Arenibacter algicola: one gene and its partner. The protein of the gene in region 2 interacts with the protein of the main gene of each other region in a pairwise test. Links are inferred from orthologs where the notes say so. Each region holds a gene or a part of one and is shown on either strand. Other genes may lie near its edges. The genes, in order: ligA and leuS.

What was found.
Region 1: the proteins of leuS (region 2) and ligA interact in binary tests that used the Escherichia coli proteins (3 or more experiments, as listed by UniProt). The link is inferred for Arenibacter algicola from one-to-one orthologs.

What each region holds. Positions count from the first base shown.
Region 1 is NZ_JPOO01000003.1:997,311-1,007,014, forward strand. The notes cover bases 3,641-6,639. They hold ligA (NAD-dependent DNA ligase LigA), read right to left. Parts: upstream 6,138-6,639; coding sequence 4,143-6,137; downstream 3,641-4,142. Other genes in these bases: U735_RS0114590 (GntP family permease), read right to left, coding at 3,641-4,048; U735_RS0114600 (LOG family protein), read right to left, coding at 6,138-6,639. In the rest of the region: U735_RS0114570 (NIPSNAP family protein), read left to right, coding at 1-744; U735_RS0114580 (hypothetical protein), read right to left, coding at 1,545-1,847; U735_RS0114585 (fumarylacetoacetate hydrolase family protein), read right to left, coding at 1,870-2,703; more of U735_RS0114590, read right to left, coding at 2,714-3,640; more of U735_RS0114600, read right to left, coding at 6,640-6,719; prmC (peptide chain release factor N(5)-glutamine methyltransferase), read right to left, coding at 6,819-7,682; U735_RS0114610 (GNAT family N-acetyltransferase), read right to left, coding at 7,751-8,236; bifunctional diaminohydroxyphosphoribosylaminopyrimidine deaminase/5-amino-6-(5-phosphoribosylamino)uracil reductase RibD, read left to right, coding at 8,279-9,328; U735_RS0114620 (HAD family hydrolase), read left to right, coding at 9,321-9,704. UniProt on the Escherichia coli protein: DNA ligase that catalyzes the formation of phosphodiester linkages between 5'-phosphoryl and 3'-hydroxyl groups in double-stranded DNA using NAD as a coenzyme and as the energy source for the reaction.
Region 2 is NZ_JPOO01000003.1:2,267,124-2,277,624, reverse strand. What follows is about bases 2,901-6,696. They hold leuS (leucine--tRNA ligase), read left to right. Parts: upstream 2,901-3,226; coding sequence 3,227-6,496; downstream 6,497-6,696. Other genes in these bases: U735_RS0120250 (SemiSWEET family sugar transporter), read left to right, coding at 6,589-6,696. Also shown: U735_RS0120280 (hypothetical protein), read right to left, coding at 1-157; tRNA pseudouridine(55) synthase TruB, read right to left, coding at 235-930; U735_RS0120270 (undecaprenyl-diphosphate phosphatase), read right to left, coding at 930-1,715; U735_RS0120265 (DUF3098 domain-containing protein), read right to left, coding at 1,719-1,985; U735_RS0120260 (cell division protein FtsX), read right to left, coding at 1,995-2,873; more of U735_RS0120250, read left to right, coding at 6,697-6,843; ald (alanine dehydrogenase), read left to right, coding at 7,096-8,196; U735_RS0120235 (zinc metallopeptidase), read left to right, coding at 8,330-9,025; U735_RS0120230 (Lrp/AsnC ligand binding domain-containing protein), read right to left, coding at 9,077-9,547; U735_RS0120225 (saccharopine dehydrogenase family protein), read right to left, coding at 9,596-10,501.

The DNA of each region.
Region 1 (9,704 bases), 1.3 Mb from region 2 along the record:
TTACTATTAACTATAAACACCTATGGCCAAGCCAACCAGAGGGAATATTACCAACTAAAGACCTACCTCTTGGATAGTGAGGAACAGGAAAATACAACTGACCAATACCTTAGCAAGGCCTTGCTGCCTGCACTTAAAAAACTTAATATCAAAAATGTGGGAGTCTTTAAACCTAGAACAATCGATTCCCTAAATCCTAGAAGCATAAAAGTATTGATCCCAATGAAAGGTCTTGGCGATTTGGAAACCATAGATACCAAACTTCAAAAGGATAAAGTTTATATGGCAGCGGCCAAAGACTTTTTGGATGCCCCATATAAAAACCCGCCTTATAGCAGGGTGGAATCAGTTATTTTAAAAGCCTTTGTGGATATGCCCAAGATGAAGGCGTCTCCCTTAACTGGGCCTCGAAAAGACCGTATATACGAATTAAGAAGTTATGAATCTGCAACAGAGGCCAAATACATAAACAAGGTTGAGATGTTCAACAAAGGCGGGGAAGTAAGCCTTTTTGACAATTTAGGATTTAATGCCGTATTCTATGGCGAGGTATTGTCCGGTGCAACAATGCCGAACCTCATGTACATGACCACATTTGAAAATCAGGCCAGCAGGGATGCCCATTGGAAATCCTTTTCCGACTCGCCAGTTTGGAACAAACTAAAATCGGATCCCAATTACCAAAACAACGTTTCCAAAAACGTTACCCGTTTCTTCTACCCAACTGAATATTCCGATTATTGATCGTAAGCCAGGGTCTTTTTCCTTTTTTGGCAAATAACCCTTGGAACAACGAACATTAATTGAAAAAAAAGCGGTCATGATAAATTTTCATGACCGCTTTTTTTTTGTAATTACTACCGGGCTTTAACTCCAAACAAGCAAAATTACAGATCAGGAACAATTGTTGTGTTCACGCAAAGATTGTTGTCAATCTATAAAGGAAGAATTGTTTTCTTTTTTTATTATTGGTTCTAATTATTTGGAGGAATCGAATAAAACTTAGGTTCTAATTATTCTTTCATTTTCTTTGCTTGTCCAAAGAAAACGAAACAAAAGAAAAGACCCTTCTTCACTATGTGGTCCCTAAAATCACGGGATTTTAAGGACCGATGCCATGGCCTAAATTATTTCCAAGGCTTCAATAATTCTTTACGGCCATGTCATCTCCACCACGGAAGAAGACCGACCAAACAAAAGGCTTTGAAGGCAATGTTCAACGGAACCTAATTAGGCACTATGATTTATCGGTATTATGTAGGTTGACGGAACAAAGAAACGGCCTATTTTCAATTTCGTGTTAAATCAAGTGGTTTCCACATTGGCTTGGGTTAGCCGTCCATAGAGCATTTCACCCAAGTGAAAGCGGCCTGGACGGTGCGGCCGTGGAAAGTGCGTAGATTTAAAGAAATTAAAAATCAGCCTAGCGTTTTTTGGTTCGTTTTTTGGGCGATGCAAAAAATGAACAAACACCAACTCCAGAATAGCTAATTCTATTCTTATCCAATTCACACACAACTTTTGGGATTGATCCAACATTACTGCTATTGGGTTAAAAAATACTCCACCAATTGTTGTTGTTCCTCCTCCAAATCTATAACAGGGAATTTTTTACCGGCCATTCTATACCAGTATCCGGCATTGAACTTATCTCCTTCTTTTCGGTGCAGATAGGCATGGATCCAGCTGCCATTGGTATTATGAAGGTCCTGTGCAATATCATGGGAAGATTCCCAATCCCCATTGGCATCAAACCACATGGCCCTTAAAGCTTCAGGCCAAGAAGATGGTGCCGATTGTTGGGACAGGCTTGCATTAAACTCTTCAAAACTTTTGGGAACGGACATCACTCTTAATTTATATGGACAATTAGGCTACGGTATTCGACAGGGTACCTATTGAATCGATAGTAATATTAACAACATCCCCATGATCCAAGGTAAAGGAATCCGGAGGCACCACTCCTGTTCCCGTCATTAAAAGACTTCCAAAAGGAAATGACATTTCACGATACAGATAGTGAACAAGATCAGTAAGTTTTCGTTTCATTTGGCCTACCTCTGTCTCTCCCTGGAACACTCTATTTCCTTTACGAACAATTTCAATTTTGATCTTGGCAGCCATGGAAATAGGTTCCTTGCTCAACCAAATACACGGTCCTACAGCAGCTGCCCCATCATAACTCTTGGCCTGGGGAAGATATAATGGGTTTTCCCCTTCAATATCCCTAGAACTCATGTCATTACCAATGGTATAGCCTATTATTTTTGCATTTGGGGTTATCACCAGGGTCAATTCAGGTTCCGGGACATTCCATTTGGAATCTTTTCTGATCCTGACATCCTTTTTATGCCCTACTGCCCTACTAGCCGTACTTTTAAAAAACAATTCTGGCCTTTCCGCATTATAAACACGATCGTAAAAATCGCCTCCCCCGGCATCCTTGGATTCTTCAATACGGGCCTCCCTACTCTTGTAGTAGGTTACTCCGGAAGCCCAAATTTCTTGGCGTCCCACAGGTGGCATTAAACCGTCTTTCAGTATGGCCGTACTATTTTCAATAGGATCAAGCCGGGAGATCAAACTTAAAGTATTGTCGTAAATGTCATCATCGATAATAAATGAATCCCATTCCTTATCGGTAAGATAAAATTTATTGTCATTTTCGATCAAAACTCCTTGGTTGGTCTTATAAATTTTCATTATTTAAAAATTAGATGATTAAACTGATAATGGTTAATACGATCATTGCCGAAAAGCCCAAAATGGCCGTTCCCAGACTGTGTGTCCTGTATCCTTGATTTACTTTCATATCGCTTAGTTGGGTAACGACCCAAAAAAAACTATCGTTGGCATGTGATACCAGAGAGGCACCGGCGCCAATTGCAATGACCGCCAAAGCTTTGGAAACCTCGGTATCAAAACCCATTGCAGGCATTAAAGGGGCAATAATGGAAGCTGTTGTAATTATGGCTACCGTTGAGGAGCCCTGTGCCGTCTTGATACCTGCAGCAATAAGAAAAGGAAGCCATATCCCTAAATTTCCGTTGGAAACATTGTTCTCCAGTAAGGAACTAATGTCCGAAGTCTGTAGAACTTTTCCAAATGCCCCACCGGCCCCGGTTATTAATATAATAATAGCTGCCGAAGTAAGAGCCTCCCCTATCCAACCCGAGGTGCTCAACATTTCCTTATCCAATTTCTTGGGCAAGGTAAAAGACAATATCATTCCTATCAATAGGGCCACCACTGGGTTGCCCACAAATCCTATAGCGTACTTAAAAGTACCGTCACCAAAAGGCATAGTAGGGTATTCGGCAAAAGACCTCAACACAATAAGAATAATGGGAACAACTATAGGAATAAAGGATTTAAAGACCGATGGTGCGTTTTCCAGCTGGGAATTGATCTGCTCCTCTGTTAGTTTTGGTGCTGGATCAATAAAAATTTTGGAACCTATTTTTTTTGCAAATAAAATACAGACCAAGAGGGCCGGTATACTGGTCATTAGGCCGAAGAGGATAACCTGACCCAAATCGGCACCTAAGATTCCTGCAGCAGCAATGGGTCCGGGAGTTGGGGGTACCATGGTGTGGGAAGCCATTAAACCAAGTGACAAGGCCACTGCCGTTCCTGCCAAGGACAATTTTGCTTTTTTGGTAAGTGCCCTATTTAATGGGGAGACGATAATAAAACCGCTATCGGCGAATACAGGTATGGATACAAAATAACCAATAAAACCCATCGCCATATGAACGCGCTTGGGACCAATAATCTTCAGGACAAGGTTTGCCAAGGTATAGGCCCCACCCGATTTTTCTAGAAAAGTCCCTATAATCAATCCTGCGATAATGATAATACCAATGCCCCCAATGGTGCTTCCAAAGCCATCATTAATGGTTTTTATAAGCTCATCCAATGGGAGTCCCGAAAAAATACCGAATAACAAACTGGCGGCAAGCAACGCCAAAAATGGATGAAGCTTAAAACGGGTCGAGGCTACAATTATAAATACAATGCAGAGCAGAAGTAGTAGTATGGTATACATAATTACAATTTAGTATAAATATCCTTTACCCTCATACACCCTTATTTTTTTTGCTTCCAACTCTATTCATTTTCTATTCCCGTAGACTTGACAATTATAACATATTCAAGAAATCTGTCTCCGAAATTATGGGGACGCCCAGACTTTCGGCCTTGGTCCTTTTGCTTGGCCCCATTTTGTCCCCAGCCACAAGATAAGAAGTTTTTGAAGATATACTAGAGCCTACCTTTCCGCCGTTGTCCTCGATCAATTTTTTAAGTTCATCCCTACTCAGGTTTTCAAACACCCCGGATACCACAAAAGTCTGCCCCTTTAAAAGATCGGTCTGATTCTCCAGTTTATCGGCCGAGACTTCAAATTGTACCCCGTACTGCCTTAATCTGGAAATAATTTCAAGATTGATTCCATTCCGAAAAAATGATACCACACTTTCCGCGATCCGTTGGCCAATTTCATCGACCGTCATTAATTCCTCTACAGTAGCCACCATGAGGGAATCTATATTTTTATAGGCCCTTGCCAGTTTTTTGGCCACGGTTTCCCCAACAAACCTGATTCCCAAGGCAAAAAGCACCCTTTCAAACGGTATTTTTACCGATTCGGCAACTCCTTTCACCAGATTTTCGGCCGACTTTTCAGCCATTCTTTCCAAAGGTATCAATTGCTCTTTGGTAAGTAAGTAAAGGTCCGCGTAATTCTCTATAAGACCCTCCTTAAAGAGAAGTTCAACAGTTTCCCCGCCAAGCCCCTCAATATCCATCGCCTTGCGCGAAATATAATGTTGTATACGGCCGGTAATCTGGGGAGGACATCCGTACTCGTTGGGGCAATAATGTTTGGCATCTCCCTCGGTACGCTCCAAGGGGGAATTGCACTCCGGACAATGATCTATATATTGGGTAGGCTGGGAATGGATAGGTCTTTTAGTAAAATCTACCCCCACTATTTTCGGGATTATTTCCCCTCCTTTTTCAACAAAGACAGTATCACCTTCCCTAATATCGAGCTTTTCTATTTGGTCGGCATTGTGTAAGGATGCCCTTTTTACGGTAGTACCCGCCAAAAGTACCGGCTCCAAATTGGCAACGGGGGTTATGGCCCCGGTACGCCCAACTTGATAAGTAATTTCATTTAACACGGTAGAGACCTGCTCAGCCTTGAATTTGTAAGCCATGGCCCAGCGTGGTGACTTGGAAGTGTATCCCAATTCCTCCTGATGTTGAATACTATTCACTTTAATAACCACCCCGTCCGTCTCATAGGGCAATTCGTGCCTATGTTTGTCCCAGTGATCTATAAACTCCAGCACCTCCTCCGTGGTTTTACATAATTTGGCCGCTTTTGGAACCTTGAACCCCCAATCCCTAGCTTTCTCCAGCATTTGGGATTGGGATTCCAATTTTAAATTTACCCCAACAATACTGTACAACAGGCAATCCAATGGTCGTTCTGCGACCAGGGCACTGTCCTGCAACTTTAAACTGCCAGATGCGGTGTTTCTTGGATTCATATAGGGATCCTCTCCATTCTCTATCCTTTCTTGGTTCATTTTGGCAAAGCCTTCAAAAGGCAAAACGATTTCCCCGCGAATATCAAATTTAGGTGGGTAATCCCCTTTTAATTGAAGGGGCACCGATCTAATGGTCTTTATATTACTGGTAACATCATCCCCCTGAAATCCATCACCACGGGTCACCCCCTTTACCAACTGGCCATTTTCGTAGGTTAAACTTATGGAAGCACCATCATATTTTAGTTCACAGGTAAATTCAACCGGGGCATCGCCCAATATTTTTTGAATTCGTTTTTCCCAATCTTCCAGATCCTCTTTCGAGTACGAATTGTCCAAGGAATACATACGATGCTCGTGGACCACCGTTTCAAAATTCTTGGTAATTGTTCCCCCAACCCTTAAGGTTGGGGAACTGGCATCATAAAATTCTGGATATTTTGCCTCAAGAGCCTGTAGCTCCTTTAGTTTCATATCAAACTCAAAGTCAGAAATAGTAGCATTGTCCAATACATAATAATTATAGTTATGCTCCCTAAGCTCTGTTCTAAGGCTTTCTATTTTTTGTTTGATTTCCATTTATAGTTGATCCTTTTTAATCCATATTGGCAATGGCAAGGGTTGGTAATTTTTCATTTTATCCAAAAGTCCGTCAATAGAATTATCTACCAACAACATATCGTAATATTCCTGCTTTAAAAATCCTTTATTTACCATGGTACGCAGCATAGCGAGCAATTCATCATAAAACCCATTGATATTTAAAAGACCAATTGGTTTTTGATGTAGCCCAAGTTGGGCCCAGGTAATCATTTCAAACAACTCCTCCAAGGTACCATACCCCCCTGGAAGAGTAATAATGCCGTCGGAGAGTTCATGCATCCTTAATTTCCTTTGATGCATATTTTCGGTAATAATAAGTTTGGTAAGTCCGGTATGAAATACTTCCTTTAATTTTAAAAAATCGGGGATAACACCTATAACCTCGCCCTTGTGGTCCAGGGCTCCCTGGGCTACCCTGCCCATGATACCTATTTTTGCGGCACCATAGACCAATGTAATACCCTCTTTTGCAAAAACAGCCCCTAACTCATAGGCACATTCCACTATTTCTGGATCATTGCCCTCACTGCTTCCACAAAATACAACTATGCTTTCCATGTTTATCGAACTTTCCGCTTGGGAAATTAGTAATATATATCTTTTTTTTAATTCCTTCGGCCTTAAGGGACCATGGCCATGGCTGTTATTTCAACTTAATCATTTAGGGTCGAGCTGTCCTTTTAACATTCTGTCATTTCCGAACATATCTTTTCTCAGTTCAATTTCCGAAAAATTTTCCGCTTCCAGAAGTTGTTTCATTTCTTCGCCAAGATATTGATTTATCTCAAAAAACAGGACCCCACCTTTCTTTAAGTGGCTTAAAGCAAGGCGTGTTATTTTTTTGTAGAAAATCAAAGGATCCCCATCGGAAACAAAGAGAGCCAAACCGGGCTCGTGCTCCACGACATTATTTTTCATTTCCAATTTTTCCAATTCCCTGACATAGGGAGGATTGGAAACTATTACATCAAATTTATCTTTAAAGCCCTCAAGAGACAAAATATCCGCTTCCAGAAAGACTATATCCACACCATTATCCATGGCGTTCTCTCTGGCTATCTGCAATGCCTTTTTTGAAATATCCAGGGCATACACTTTGGCGTTAGGCAAGTTTTTGGCCAGGGAGATGGCAATACAACCGCTTCCAGTGCCAATATCCAGTATTTTCACTTCTTCCCGAGGATCCCCTTTTTGAACCTCATTTATTATCCAATAAACCAATTCCTCAGTTTCGGGCCTGGGTATCAAAACGTTTTCATCTACACGAAACTCCAGTTCGCAAAAATGGGCCTTCCCTAAAATATGTTGAATGGGTCGTTCTTGTTTCAATTGGCTTAAAGCAAAAAACAAAGGATCCTCATTTTCTTTGGACACCACAAGATTGGGTTGCATGGCCAAAATAAATCTCTCCAAACCCAAATAATGATCTATTACCAAGTAAAAAAAGCTATCCACCTCTTCTTTTGGGAAAAGCGGATCCAGCTCTAAATGGTAAATGTTTTTGATTTCTTTTAATAACATTCTCAATTTTTGGCAAACATTGTAAACATCATGTACCTAAAAAGGATCCAAAATGATTACAACAGTATCTATAAACTTTTAAGCATCCAAACCGGACATGAGTAATGACCGGTATTGCCCATTGGCTCTTTGATATAATGAAACCCGGACTTTAAATATAATTTTTGGGCGTCTTCCATATAGGGCATGGTTTCCAAATAACAGTGTTCATAGCCATATTCGGTAGCTCTATCCAAACATCTATTTATCATTTTAATTCCCAATCCCCTTCCCCTGGCCTCTTCTAGAAAATACATTTTCTGTAATTCACATACGTTGCCCTCATAATTCTCCAACTGGGCAATTCCGGCACATCCAATAATCCTACCGTTTTCCTCGGCCACAAAATAGTCGGCCCGTGGTACGTCATAATTTTCAAACATTTGATCCAATGCTTTATCGGCATAGGCCGTACCCACTTTAGGAACGCCAAGGTCCTCCAAAACTTTTCTTATTACCCTGGCAACATTCTCATTGTCTTTGGGTTGAATTTCCCTTATGGTAGTGACTAACATATGATTACCAATAATCTACTTATATTGTTCTATTTTTACGAAGTGAAGATACACGAAAAATATATTTCAAGATGTATACAGCTCGCCAAAAATGGCCTGGGAACTACCTTTCCCAATCCCATGGTGGGCAGTGTTATTGTGTATGGAGACAAAATTATAGGAGAGGGCTACACCAGTCCCTATGGTGGCTCCCACGCCGAGGTGAATGCCATAAATTCCGTAAAGGACAAGGCGCTTTTAAGTAAAGCCACCCTATATGTTACCCTGGAACCATGTTCCCATTATGGAAAAACGCCTCCATGTGCAGACCTTATTGTTAAGCATCAAATTCCGAATGTTGTTATAGGCCTTTTGGATCCACATGACAAAGTTGCCGGCAAAGGCATTGAAAAATTAAAAGCTGCAGGCTGCAATGTCACTGTGGGTGTACTGGAAAAAGAATGCACGGAACACCATAAACGGTTCCTAACCTCCCATACCAAAAAAAGACCTTATATTATTTTGAAATGGGCAGAAACGGCCGATGGCTTCATAGCTCCCGCCCAAGATAAAAGAAGTGACAATCCCGAACCTTACTGGATCAGCAATCCTTACTCCCAACAACTGGTCCACCTATGGCGCAGTCAGGAACAGGCCATTTTGGTTGGCACCAACACAGTATTGGTAGATAACCCCAAGTTAAACGTTCGTCATTGGAAAGGCCGGAATCCGATTAGAATTGTTTTGGACAGGGATTTGAAAATCAACAATAAACATCATGTTCTGGATGGAAGCGTAAAAACCATCATTATAACCGCCCAATGTCCCAAAATTCCACATCAGGGAATTTTATATGAGGCTATCGATTTTGAAAATAATTTGGCAACCCAAATTTGTACCATCCTACATAAGCATGAAATTATAAGTGTTATCATTGAAGGAGGGGCACAAACACTACAAAGCTTTATAGACTCCGATTTATGGGACGAGGCTAGAATTTTTAAGGGCAAGAGTCAATTTGGGGAAGGCTTGGAATCTCCTAGGATTCAAGGTGTTCTTCAAAGTGAAACGCAAATAGAATCTGACATATTAACACTCTTAAAACATGATTAAAAACATCATATTCGATTTTGGGGACATCTTCATCAACCTGGACAAACAGGTAGTTTTTAGAGCACTTCAAGATAATGGTATCCAAAAATTTTTACCTAAATACCACACTATTAATGAAGACTTCGAAGTAGGCAAAATTAGTCCTCAGGAATTTGTGGAGAGACTGCAACCTGATTTCCCACACCTTGGCCCCCAAGCGATAACCGATATTTGGAATTCCATGTTGTTGGATTTTCCAGAATATCGCCTAAACTTTTTGGAGAACTTGGCAAAGGAGAACAGTTATAGGCTTTTCCTTTTAAGCAACACCAATGCCTTGCATATTCCTCACGTAATCAAGATCATGGGCAATGAAAGTTTTGGGCGATTTAAAAGT
Region 2 (10,501 bases):
TTGGCTTTTCTAGATCCTCCTCTTCCAACAAACTTAATTCAATAACATACTCTTCTTTTTCTTCCTGTCCCAAATGGATGTTGTATAAACCCAACACCACCAAGGCCATGGAAAAGAATGTTATTAAGAAAGAAAGTTGTTTACGGTTTAAATTCATAGTGATATAACCACGTTTTATCAAAAATATTTCAAATTATCGACGAACGGTTAGGTTACCACTTGTAATATCGAAGTTTAACTGTCGATTTGCAGTAATTTACCAAATTCCTCGGGGGTTATGGCTTTATTTACGTTGTAATCCCCTATTTTGGTTCTTTTCAACGAGGATAAATGCGCTCCGGATTGCAGTGCTTTTCCAAAATCATGCGCCAAAGATCTAATATAGGTGCCTTTACTGCAGACCACCCTAAACTGTACCATTGGCAGTTCTATAGAGGTAATTTCAAATTCTGTAATGGTGACCCCTCTTTTTTTTATCTCTACTTCCTTACCTTCCCTGGCGTACTCGTAAAGTCTTTTGCCGTCTTTTTTTAGAGCCGAGAAAACGGGTGGAATTTGTTCTATGTCCCCTATAAATTTGGCAGTAGTATTGTGGATCAATTCATTGGTAATATGATCTATGGGGAAGTTTTCGTTTATTTCGGTTTCCAGATCATAGGACGGGGTTGTGCCGCCAAGGGTAATAGTTCCCGTATATTCTTTTTCCTGACCCTGTAGTTCGTTTATGGTTTTGGTGGCTTTTCCTGTACAGATGAGTAATAATCCTGTCGCCAACGGATCCAGGGTCCCGGCATGGCCTATCTTAATTTTTTTAAGTTGAAATTTCTTTCTGATTTTCCATTTTAAGGAATTGACAGCCTGGAAAGATGACCAACCAAGCGGTTTGTCTATCAATAATACCTGCCCCTCTAAAAAGTCTTCCTTTGTCATTACATTACCGTTAACGGACTTATAAAATAATGGATGACAATGATTGCGATGCCTACTACTATTCTGTAGTAGCCAAATATCTTAAAGCCGTGTTTGCTCAAATACCCAATAAAGGTCTTAATTGCGAAAAGGGCCACTATAAAACCAACTACGTTTCCTATAATCAATAGGTTTATTTGTTCGGTGGTAAGGGTAAAGCCGGCATCGTAATAGTCATAACTCTTTTTAAGGGTAGCCCCCAACATGGTGGGCAAGGCCAGAAAGAATGAAAATTCTGCCGCTGCAGTCCTGGTTAGTTTTTGGGTCATACCTCCAACAATACTGGCACCACTTCTGGATACACCAGGAATCATTGCCAAACACTGGAAGAGTCCAATTTTAAAAGCCGTAGCATATGAAATATCGGTGTTCTCCGAATTTCCGAATAACTCATCCACTCTAAGAAGGATCAATCCCCCTATGACCAAGGAAAAGGCCACTACAAGCGGACTTTCCAGTAAGGCATCTATTACGTCACTCAAGAGCAGGCCCAAGACCACCGCAGGAATAAAAGCGACCAATAGCTTATAATAAAAATCGATGCTTTGGAAGAATCGCTTAAAGTACAGTACCACAACAGAAAGTATGGTGCCCAATTGGATAACGATAGTAAATAATTTGGTGAAATCTTCCTGTGCAATACCAAAAAAGGAAGATGTAATAATCATGTGTCCAGTTGAAGAAACCGGTAAATACTCGGTTATGCCTTCAATAATGGCAAGTATAATAGCCTCAAATATGTCCAAAATTTATTTCTTCTTATGCGGATTCAACAGAATGGCGTAAACTTCTATTCCCAGGCCTATCAACACCAATGTAGGGGCCAAGCGTATTCTTCTGAAATTATAAATCTCAGGATTAAAAACATTGGGATCGTCACTTCCGCCACCGCTCATAAGGATAAATCCTAGGCTAATCAATGCCAAACCAATAAACATAAAAAGGTAATTTTTCTTCTGAAAAATAAATTCCTGTCTAGGCTTTTGTGGTTGATTACTATTTTGTTTTTTACTCATGCCGCAAAGTTAATAATATAAATCGTCTGTTCTAAGATTTAAGAAACGTTGTGTTGCAAAAAATGTGCTAATAAAGGAAATCAAGACCCCTAAAAAGAAGACACTTGCAAAAAGAAATACCAAAATTGTCGGGTCTTGAAAAAGGTTGAGCTCCGGAAAATTTATATCTACATAATATATTACAAAGCCTAGTGCAATTAAGGCTATGACCGCTCCAAGAACCCCCAGTTTAATGTTGGTCCAAATAAAGGGTCTGCGTATAAAAGTCTTAGTGGCCCCAACCATTTGCATGGTTTTTATGATAAAGCGCTTGGAGTAAATGGAAAGTCGGATGGAACTGTTGATCAATAAGACCGCGATAAAAGTAAAAACGCCACTGGCGACCAGTATCCAGAAACTAATTTTTTTTACATTATCGTTTAACAGTGTAATCAAAGGTTTGTCGTAGCTTACTTCTTCAATATAGTCCCTACTGGAAATCTCCTCTGCTATTTCGGCAATCTTCTCTGTAGAAACATAATCGGCCTTAAGTTGCACATCTATGGAGTTCTTAAGTGGGTTATACCCCAAGAAATCCAAAAAATTCTCTCCAATTTCCTCACTGTGCTGTTCTGCTGCCTGTTCCTTGGAAACATAGGTGGCTTTTTTGGTATATTCTGCCATGGCCAAGCTTTTTTGCAATTGGTCAACCTCTACTTCTTTGGCATTGTCCTTAAGAAATACGGATATAGTGATCTGTTCTTTAAAATGATCGGCCAGTTTCTTGGTATTCAGTACCAAAAGTCCCAATATACCCAATAGAAAAAGTACCAAGCCAATACTTAGGACCACAGAAAAATAAGAGGAGATAAGCTTTCTTTTTTGAAAACGTTCAAAAGATGTACTCATAGTTGAAAATCAATATGTAAAAATAGGAAAGTAAATTGAATTAGAAATGGTTGAGGCTTGTTTCATAATCAATTTCAATATAAAGTGTTGTCCTACGAAATTTCAGTGTTTGGGAAATTCAATTGCAATTTTTGTCCTTGCCAGTAGTAGGGCAATGAATATTCCAGGCACAAAAGTTTAATGCTGCTATCTCTAGGGGTGGTTTATATGATACGATCAATGCAGCACTTTTGCTTTGGTAGGTATGTCGATAATATCTTTTTGCTTTCATAGATTAAACTTATTTTTGCCCTGCATTAAATAAATGGAGTGTGTACCCTTAGTGCGCCGGATTTAAAGACAAACAATATAGGATGACTTACGATTTCAGGAAGATTGAAGAAAAGTGGCAGAGATTTTGGGCTGAAAACCACACTTTTAAAGCAGAAAATGATTCCCAAAAGGAAAAGTTTTATGTACTGGATATGTTTCCCTATCCTTCAGGTGCCGGTTTGCATGTAGGGCATCCCTTGGGTTATATAGCCAGCGATATTTATGCTCGTTATAAGAGGCACAAAGGATTTAATGTACTGCATCCAATGGGGTACGATTCTTTTGGACTGCCTGCGGAGCAATATGCCATTCAGACAGGACAGCATCCAGCCATTACCACAGAGGCCAATATCAACAGATATAGGGAGCAGTTGGATAAAATTGGCTTTTCTTTTGATTGGAGTCGGGAAGTACGTACCTCCGATCCCAATTATTACAAATGGACACAGTGGATATTTATCCAACTTTTTAATTCTTGGTACAATAAGGACAACGATAAGGCGGAAGATATTTCCAGTCTGATCGCTATTTTTGAAAAAGAGGGCAACCAAAGTGTAAATGCTGTTTGTGATGAAGATGTAACCCTATTTTCGGCAGCCGATTGGAAAGCCTTTACAATAAAGGAACAACAGGAAGTTTTATTGGAATATAGGTTAACGTATTTGGCGGAGACCGAAGTGAATTGGTGTCCGGCCTTGGGTACGGTTTTAGCAAACGACGAGATTGTCAATGGAGTTTCCGAGCGAGGGGGCCATCCTGTTATGCGTAAAAAAATGACCCAGTGGAGTATGCGTATCTCCGCCTATGCCCAGAGGTTGTTGGACGATTTGGCTATGGTAGATTGGCCACAGCCCTTAAAGGACTCCCAAACCAATTGGATAGGCAGGTCAGAAGGGGCAGAAGTTACGTTTAGGGTCCTCCCCCCTGCCCCCTCCCAAGGAGGGGGGGCGGATTCGTCTTCACCAAAATTTCATACGGCCGATTCTGACATTTACGGAGTTTTATTGGAAAGGGCTCAAGAAATGCGTAAGAATCCCACAAAGGCTGAAGCTTTACTATGGGAAGCTCTAAGAAATAGAAATTTGAATTCGAAATTTAGGAGACAGCATCCAATTTCTAGGTATATAGTTGATTTCGTTTGCCTTGAAAAGGAATTGATCGTGGAGGTTGATGGAGAAATTCACCAATATCAATTGAACGAGGATGCGGAAAGGCAATTGTTGTTGGAACAGAAAAAAGGCTATACCGTAATAAGGTTTACCAATGATGAAGTACTCAACAATATTGATGAGGTAATTTCAAAAATTGAGACGGTACTAAACTCCCCCTCCTTGGGAGGGGGCCGGGGGGAGGTCAATTCGAAAGAAATGGAAATTTCGGTTTTCACCACTCGGCCCGATACCATTTTTGGGGTAAGTTTTATGACCTTGGCCCCGGAGCACGAATTGGTTGCCAAAATAACCACTTCTGAGCAAGAGGAGGAAGTGGAGGCGTATATTGCGGCTACGGCCAAACGCAGTGAGCGCGATCGTATGGCCGATGTAAAGACCATTACGGGAGCCTTTACGGGAGCTTATGCGGAACACCCATTTAGCAAGGAGCCCATTCCAATTTGGATAGGGGATTATGTGTTGGCCGGTTATGGTACTGGGGCGGTAATGTCCGTTCCCTGTGGAGATCAACGCGATTACGATTTTGCGAAGCATTTCAATATTCCCATTCCCAATATTTTTGAAGGAGTGGACATTTCCGAAGAGGCCTTTACTGATAAGGAAAAGACCGTTATTGCCAATTCCGACTTCTTAAATGGACTACCTTATAAAAAGGCCGTAAAACGTGTCATTTTCGAATTGGAAAAATTGGAACAGGGAATAGGAAAGATCAACTACAGGTTGCGCGATGCCGTATTTAGTCGCCAACGCTATTGGGGGGAGCCATTTCCAGTATACTATGTGGACGGAATGCCCCAAATGATCAGTGCGGAGCATTTGCCTATTGTATTACCTGAAGTTGAAAAATACTTACCTACTGAAACCGGGGAGCCCCCATTGGGCAATGCCACGGTTTGGGCCTGGGACGTAGAGAAGTCGGCAGTGGTAAGTAATGAGTTAATAGATCATAAAACCATATTTCCATTGGAGTTGAATACCATGCCAGGTTGGGCGGGAAGTTCGTACTACTTTAACCGTTATATGGATCCCAATAATGGAAATGACATATTTTCCAGAGAGGCAATTGACTATTGGAAGGATGTGGACTTATATATTGGGGGTAGTGAACATGCTACCGGACATTTGCTGTACAGCCGTTTCTGGCAGAAGTTTTTGTTCGATAAAGGCATCGTGCCAAAACCCGAGTTTGCCAAGAAATTGATCAATCAGGGGATGATTACGGGAACCAGTGCTTTTGTCTATAGGTTGGAAGGTGAAAATACCCTGGTATCGAAAAACTTGATAGGAATAGACAACAAAACGGTACAACCACTTCATGTAGATGTGGCTTTGGTTAATCCATCAGATGAATTGGATTTGATAAAGTTCAAGGAAAATCCTCTTTATGCCGATTTTAAGGATGCCGAGTTTATTTTGGAGGACGGGAAATATATTGTAGGTCGCGAGGTAGAGAAAATGTCCAAGTCCAAATACAATGTGGTAAGTCCGGATAGTATCTGTCAGGAGTACGGAGCAGATTCCCTGCGTTTGTACGAGATGTTCCTAGGGCCATTGGAGCAATCCAAACCTTGGAATACTGCGGGTATTACAGGGGTCCACAGTTTTCTTAAGAAAATGTGGCGTTTGTTCCACGGGGGAAATGAAGGAGCTTTTACTGTGACCGATGCCGAACCTACAGCAGATAATTTAAAGACTTTGCACAAGACTATCAAGAAGGTAGAGGAGGATATAGAAAATTTCTCCTTTAATACCTCGGTGGCTACCTTTATGATATGTGTAAACGAGTTGGCCGCCCAAAAATGTAATAGTAAAAAAATATTGGAACCGTTGGCCCTGTTGGTCTCACCATATGCTCCGCATATAGCGGAGGAACTTTGGAGTAAATTGGGACACACGACCTCTATAGCAACTGCCCCATTCCCTAAATTTGAAGGGAAGTATTTGGTAGAGAGTAGTAAGGAGTATCCTATTTCTTTCAATGGAAAAGTACGCTTTAAATTGGAATTGCCGGCAGATCTTTCCAAAGAGGAAATTGAGGCTGCCGTTATGGCCAATGACAAAACACAGGAACAACTCCAGGGGCGTGCCCCTAAAAAGGTGATTGTGGTCCCAGGAAAAATTGTCAATATAGTTGGATAAGGAGATTGTTCCAGGGCTTAAGTTGATTTTGGTAATAGTATTGGATAAAAATTCGCATTGTGGGGTCTGCCCACAAAATTGTATCTAGTGGCATGGAGAACATAGAAATCATGGGGCTCGTGGCGGCCGTACTTACTACCTACTCTATAGTGCCACAGGTACATAAGACGTGGAGGAATAAATCTACCAAGGATATCTCGCTGACCATGTATATGGCCATGTTTCTTGGTGTGGTGCTATGGTTGATTTATGGTATTTACCATGAAAGTGTGCCTATGATATTGGCCAATTTTATTACTGCGGTATTACTTTTTGTAATGATTGTCCTTAAGTTAAAATACAAATAGCAGGTAATTTCCCAATTAAAATTTCTTGTTATATGGTACTGTTAATAGTGCGCCATTTTTAATGGGTTCGTACACATAATGTGAAAAGTGCAATAATCTATATTCTTGTCCCTTATTTAAGGGGTTTTCTTTTTTTCTTATATTTTTTTGTTCCATTTTTGGAATTCTTGCCATCATGTAATAATGGTCAGGAATAATGCCACTTAAGTGGAAGAGGTGTTAGCTCCATTTAGTTTAAAAAAAGAATTGAAAATGAAAGTCGGGATTCCTAAAGAAATTATAAACAATGAAAGCAGGGTGGGCATGACGCCTGCGGGGGTTTTTGAACTGGTGAGAAATAATCATACGGTATACGTGCAGACCGGTGCCGGTGATGGCAGCGGATTTTCAAATAGCGATTATCAACAGGTGGGCGCCATTGTTTTGGACACTATAGGCCATGTTTATGCTATGAGCGATATGATTGTTAAGGTAAAAGAGCCTATAAAGGAGGAGTATGCACTTGTACAAAGGGGGCAGGTGGTTTTTACCTATTTTCATTTTGCCTCTAGTGAGGTCCTTACCGAAGCCATGATAGATCGTAAAGCTATTTGCATAGCCTATGAAACCGTGGAAGATGAAGATGGCACCTTGCCTTTATTGACACCCATGTCCGAAGTCGCTGGCAGAATGGCCATACAGCAGGGGGCAAAATACTTGGAGAAACCAGAAAAAGGAAGAGGGGTGCTACTTGGTGGAGTTCCTGGAGTGGCACCGGGAAGGGTTTTGGTACTTGGGGCCGGTGTGGTAGGAATTCAAGCTGCTAAAATGGCAGCCGGACTTGGGGCACATGTTACTATTTTGGATGTTAACATGAAACGACTTCGTTATGTAAATGATGTAATGCCGAGCCATGTAGTCACGGAATTTTCAAATGAATTTAATATAAGGAAACACATTAAGGACCATGATCTAATTGTTGGGGGCATCTTGTTAAAGGGAGCCAAAGCCCCAAAGATCATTACTCGCGATATGCTTAAGGATATGCGCCCAGGTACCGTAATTGTGGATGTAGCAGTAGATCAAGGGGGATGTGTGGAAACCACGAGGCCCACTACGCATGAGAACCCGGTATATATTATAGATGATGTGGTACATTACTGCGTTACCAATATGCCAGGGGCAGTTCCATATACTTCAACCATGGCCTTGACCAATGTAACTTTGCCCTACGTATTAAAATTGGCCAATTTGGGTTGGGAAAAGGCCTGTCAGGAGGATGCCTCCCTGCAAAAAGGGTTGAATATATTAAGGGCAAAGGTAATACGTAAAGAGATTTTGGAAGCCTTTAAATGGCAAGCAATAAATGACTAGACCGTACATTTTGTCATATATATAACCCCGTCATAATTTGGCGGGGTTTTTGATTGTTAGAAAAGAAAGAATTACTTGGTATTAAGAAAAGGAAACTTTAGTATATTGGATTAATCTTAAAAATAGAATTGTTATGATGATGTATTATATATTGCTGGGTGCTATTGCCTTGGTAAGTTGGTTGGTTAGTAATAAACTAAAAAGCAAATTTAAGCACTATTCCAAGGTGCATTTGCGCAATGGTATGAGCGGTGCCGAAATTGCCGAGAAAATGTTGGCAGACCACGGAATCAGGGATGTAAAGGTTATTTCTACACCAGGAATGCTAACGGACCACTACAATCCGGTAAATAAAACGGTAAATTTAAGTGAAGGGGTGTACAATCAAAGAAACGCTTCGGCAGCCGCTGTTGCGGCCCACGAATGTGGACATGCGGTACAACATGCTACGGCATATGAATGGTTGACCTTGCGTTCCAAATTGGTGCCGGTGGTAAGTGTTACCTCAGGCATGTCTATGTGGGTAGTCTTTGGGGGGCTTATGTTGGGAGCCGCAGCAGGAGTTGGTCTTGGATATTGGGTGGCCGTTGCAGGTCTAATAATGATGGGGCTGGCTACTTTGTTTAGCTTTATTACTTTGCCGGTTGAATACGATGCCAGTAACCGTGCCCTAGCCTGGTTAAAGAACAAGAATATGGTGAGCCAAGAAGAGTACAAAGGATCTGAGGATGCCTTAAAATGGGCTGCCAGAACTTACTTGGTAGCCGCCATAGGATCTTTGGCAACCTTGGTCTATTGGGCTATGCAGGTTCTAGGAGGTAGGGACTAAGACTTATGATAAATTATATAAAAAAAAGGACTTCTTTAGATGTCCTTTTTTTTATATCGTTATTTGTCTGTCTATTTGTTGGTCCAAAGAAATAAAGGTCTCAGTTCTTGATACCCCTTCAATCTGCTGTATATCCCTGTTAAGTACGTGCATAAGGTGTTCGTTGTCCCTGCAAAGCACTTTTATAAGAATGGACCAATTTCCTGTAGTATAATGGCATTCCAGTACTTCCGGAATTTTTTCAAGTTCCTTAACCGCCACCGGATTGCTCATGGCCTTGTCCAAGTAAATACCAATGTAGGCCATGGTGGTATATCCCAGAACTTTGGGGTTGATAATGAATTTAGAGCCTGCAATTAAACCTGAAGCTTCCAATTTTCGTAACCTCTGATGAATGGCAGCACCTGAAATTCCAATTTTTCTGGCAATTTCCAAAACGGGCTTTCTGGCATCGGCCATCAAAAATCTTAGTATCTTTTTGTCGATACCATCAATTTTTATGTTTTCGTTATTGGATTTCATGGGTTCTACTTCAATTTCTATATAAAGATACCAAAATGCTTTTACATCTTAACTAGCAACAGAGTCGGGGTTATAGCCCATGTAAGGTACCTGGTATTCTTTAAAGCGAATTCCATAGCTTTTAAGTTGCTCTAAAATAGGCTCGTAGACCTCGCGTCTTATTGGTAATTGTACACCTGGAGTGGTGATTTTTTTATTTAATATTAATATCGTGGCCATGGCTACCGGTAACCCAACGGTCTTGGCCATTGCCGTATAGGTCCGGTCTTCCCCTATAACGACTGTATTGGAATCTATCTGTTTTTTTTTACCGTTAATTTCGTACCCAAATTTGTGGTACATAACAATCATATCCTTGTCCGTACTGTCCAAGGTCCAGCTATCCTCCAGTATTCTTTGTAATATTTGTGCGGGAGTGGCGTTTTTTAATTCAATTTTCCTTTTGGAATCGAATAAGTGCAGTTCCATTAATTTATCCCACATTATATCATCCTGGTCTATCTTAAGATAATGCCGCAGCTTTAATTCTACCGTATTGGTAGGTGAATAAGGTAGAAATAAGTTTACAAATTCCCGGTAAGACATTCCTTCAGAATTTTCAATGGTATAGCTGTCATCGGTCATGCCCAATTGCACGAACATATTCCAAGCTTTGGAAAAACCTACCCGCCTCATGGTTCCCCTATACAGTGTAAGTACGTTCTCCAGCCCGTAGGCTTCCCTGTATTTTAGAGAGTCCCTGTTGGCGTATACTTCAAATTTCCCATAGCCTTCTACATCCAAGAACTCTGTTCTTCTAAATAATTTGTGGTAGGGAATATATTTATAGGTGCCTTCCTGAATAAATTTGGCTACCCCGCCCTGACCGGCCACTACAACATTTCTGGGGTTCCAGGTAAATTTATAGTTCCACAGGTTATTGTCGCTTTCAGGGGCTACCAACCCCCCTGTGAA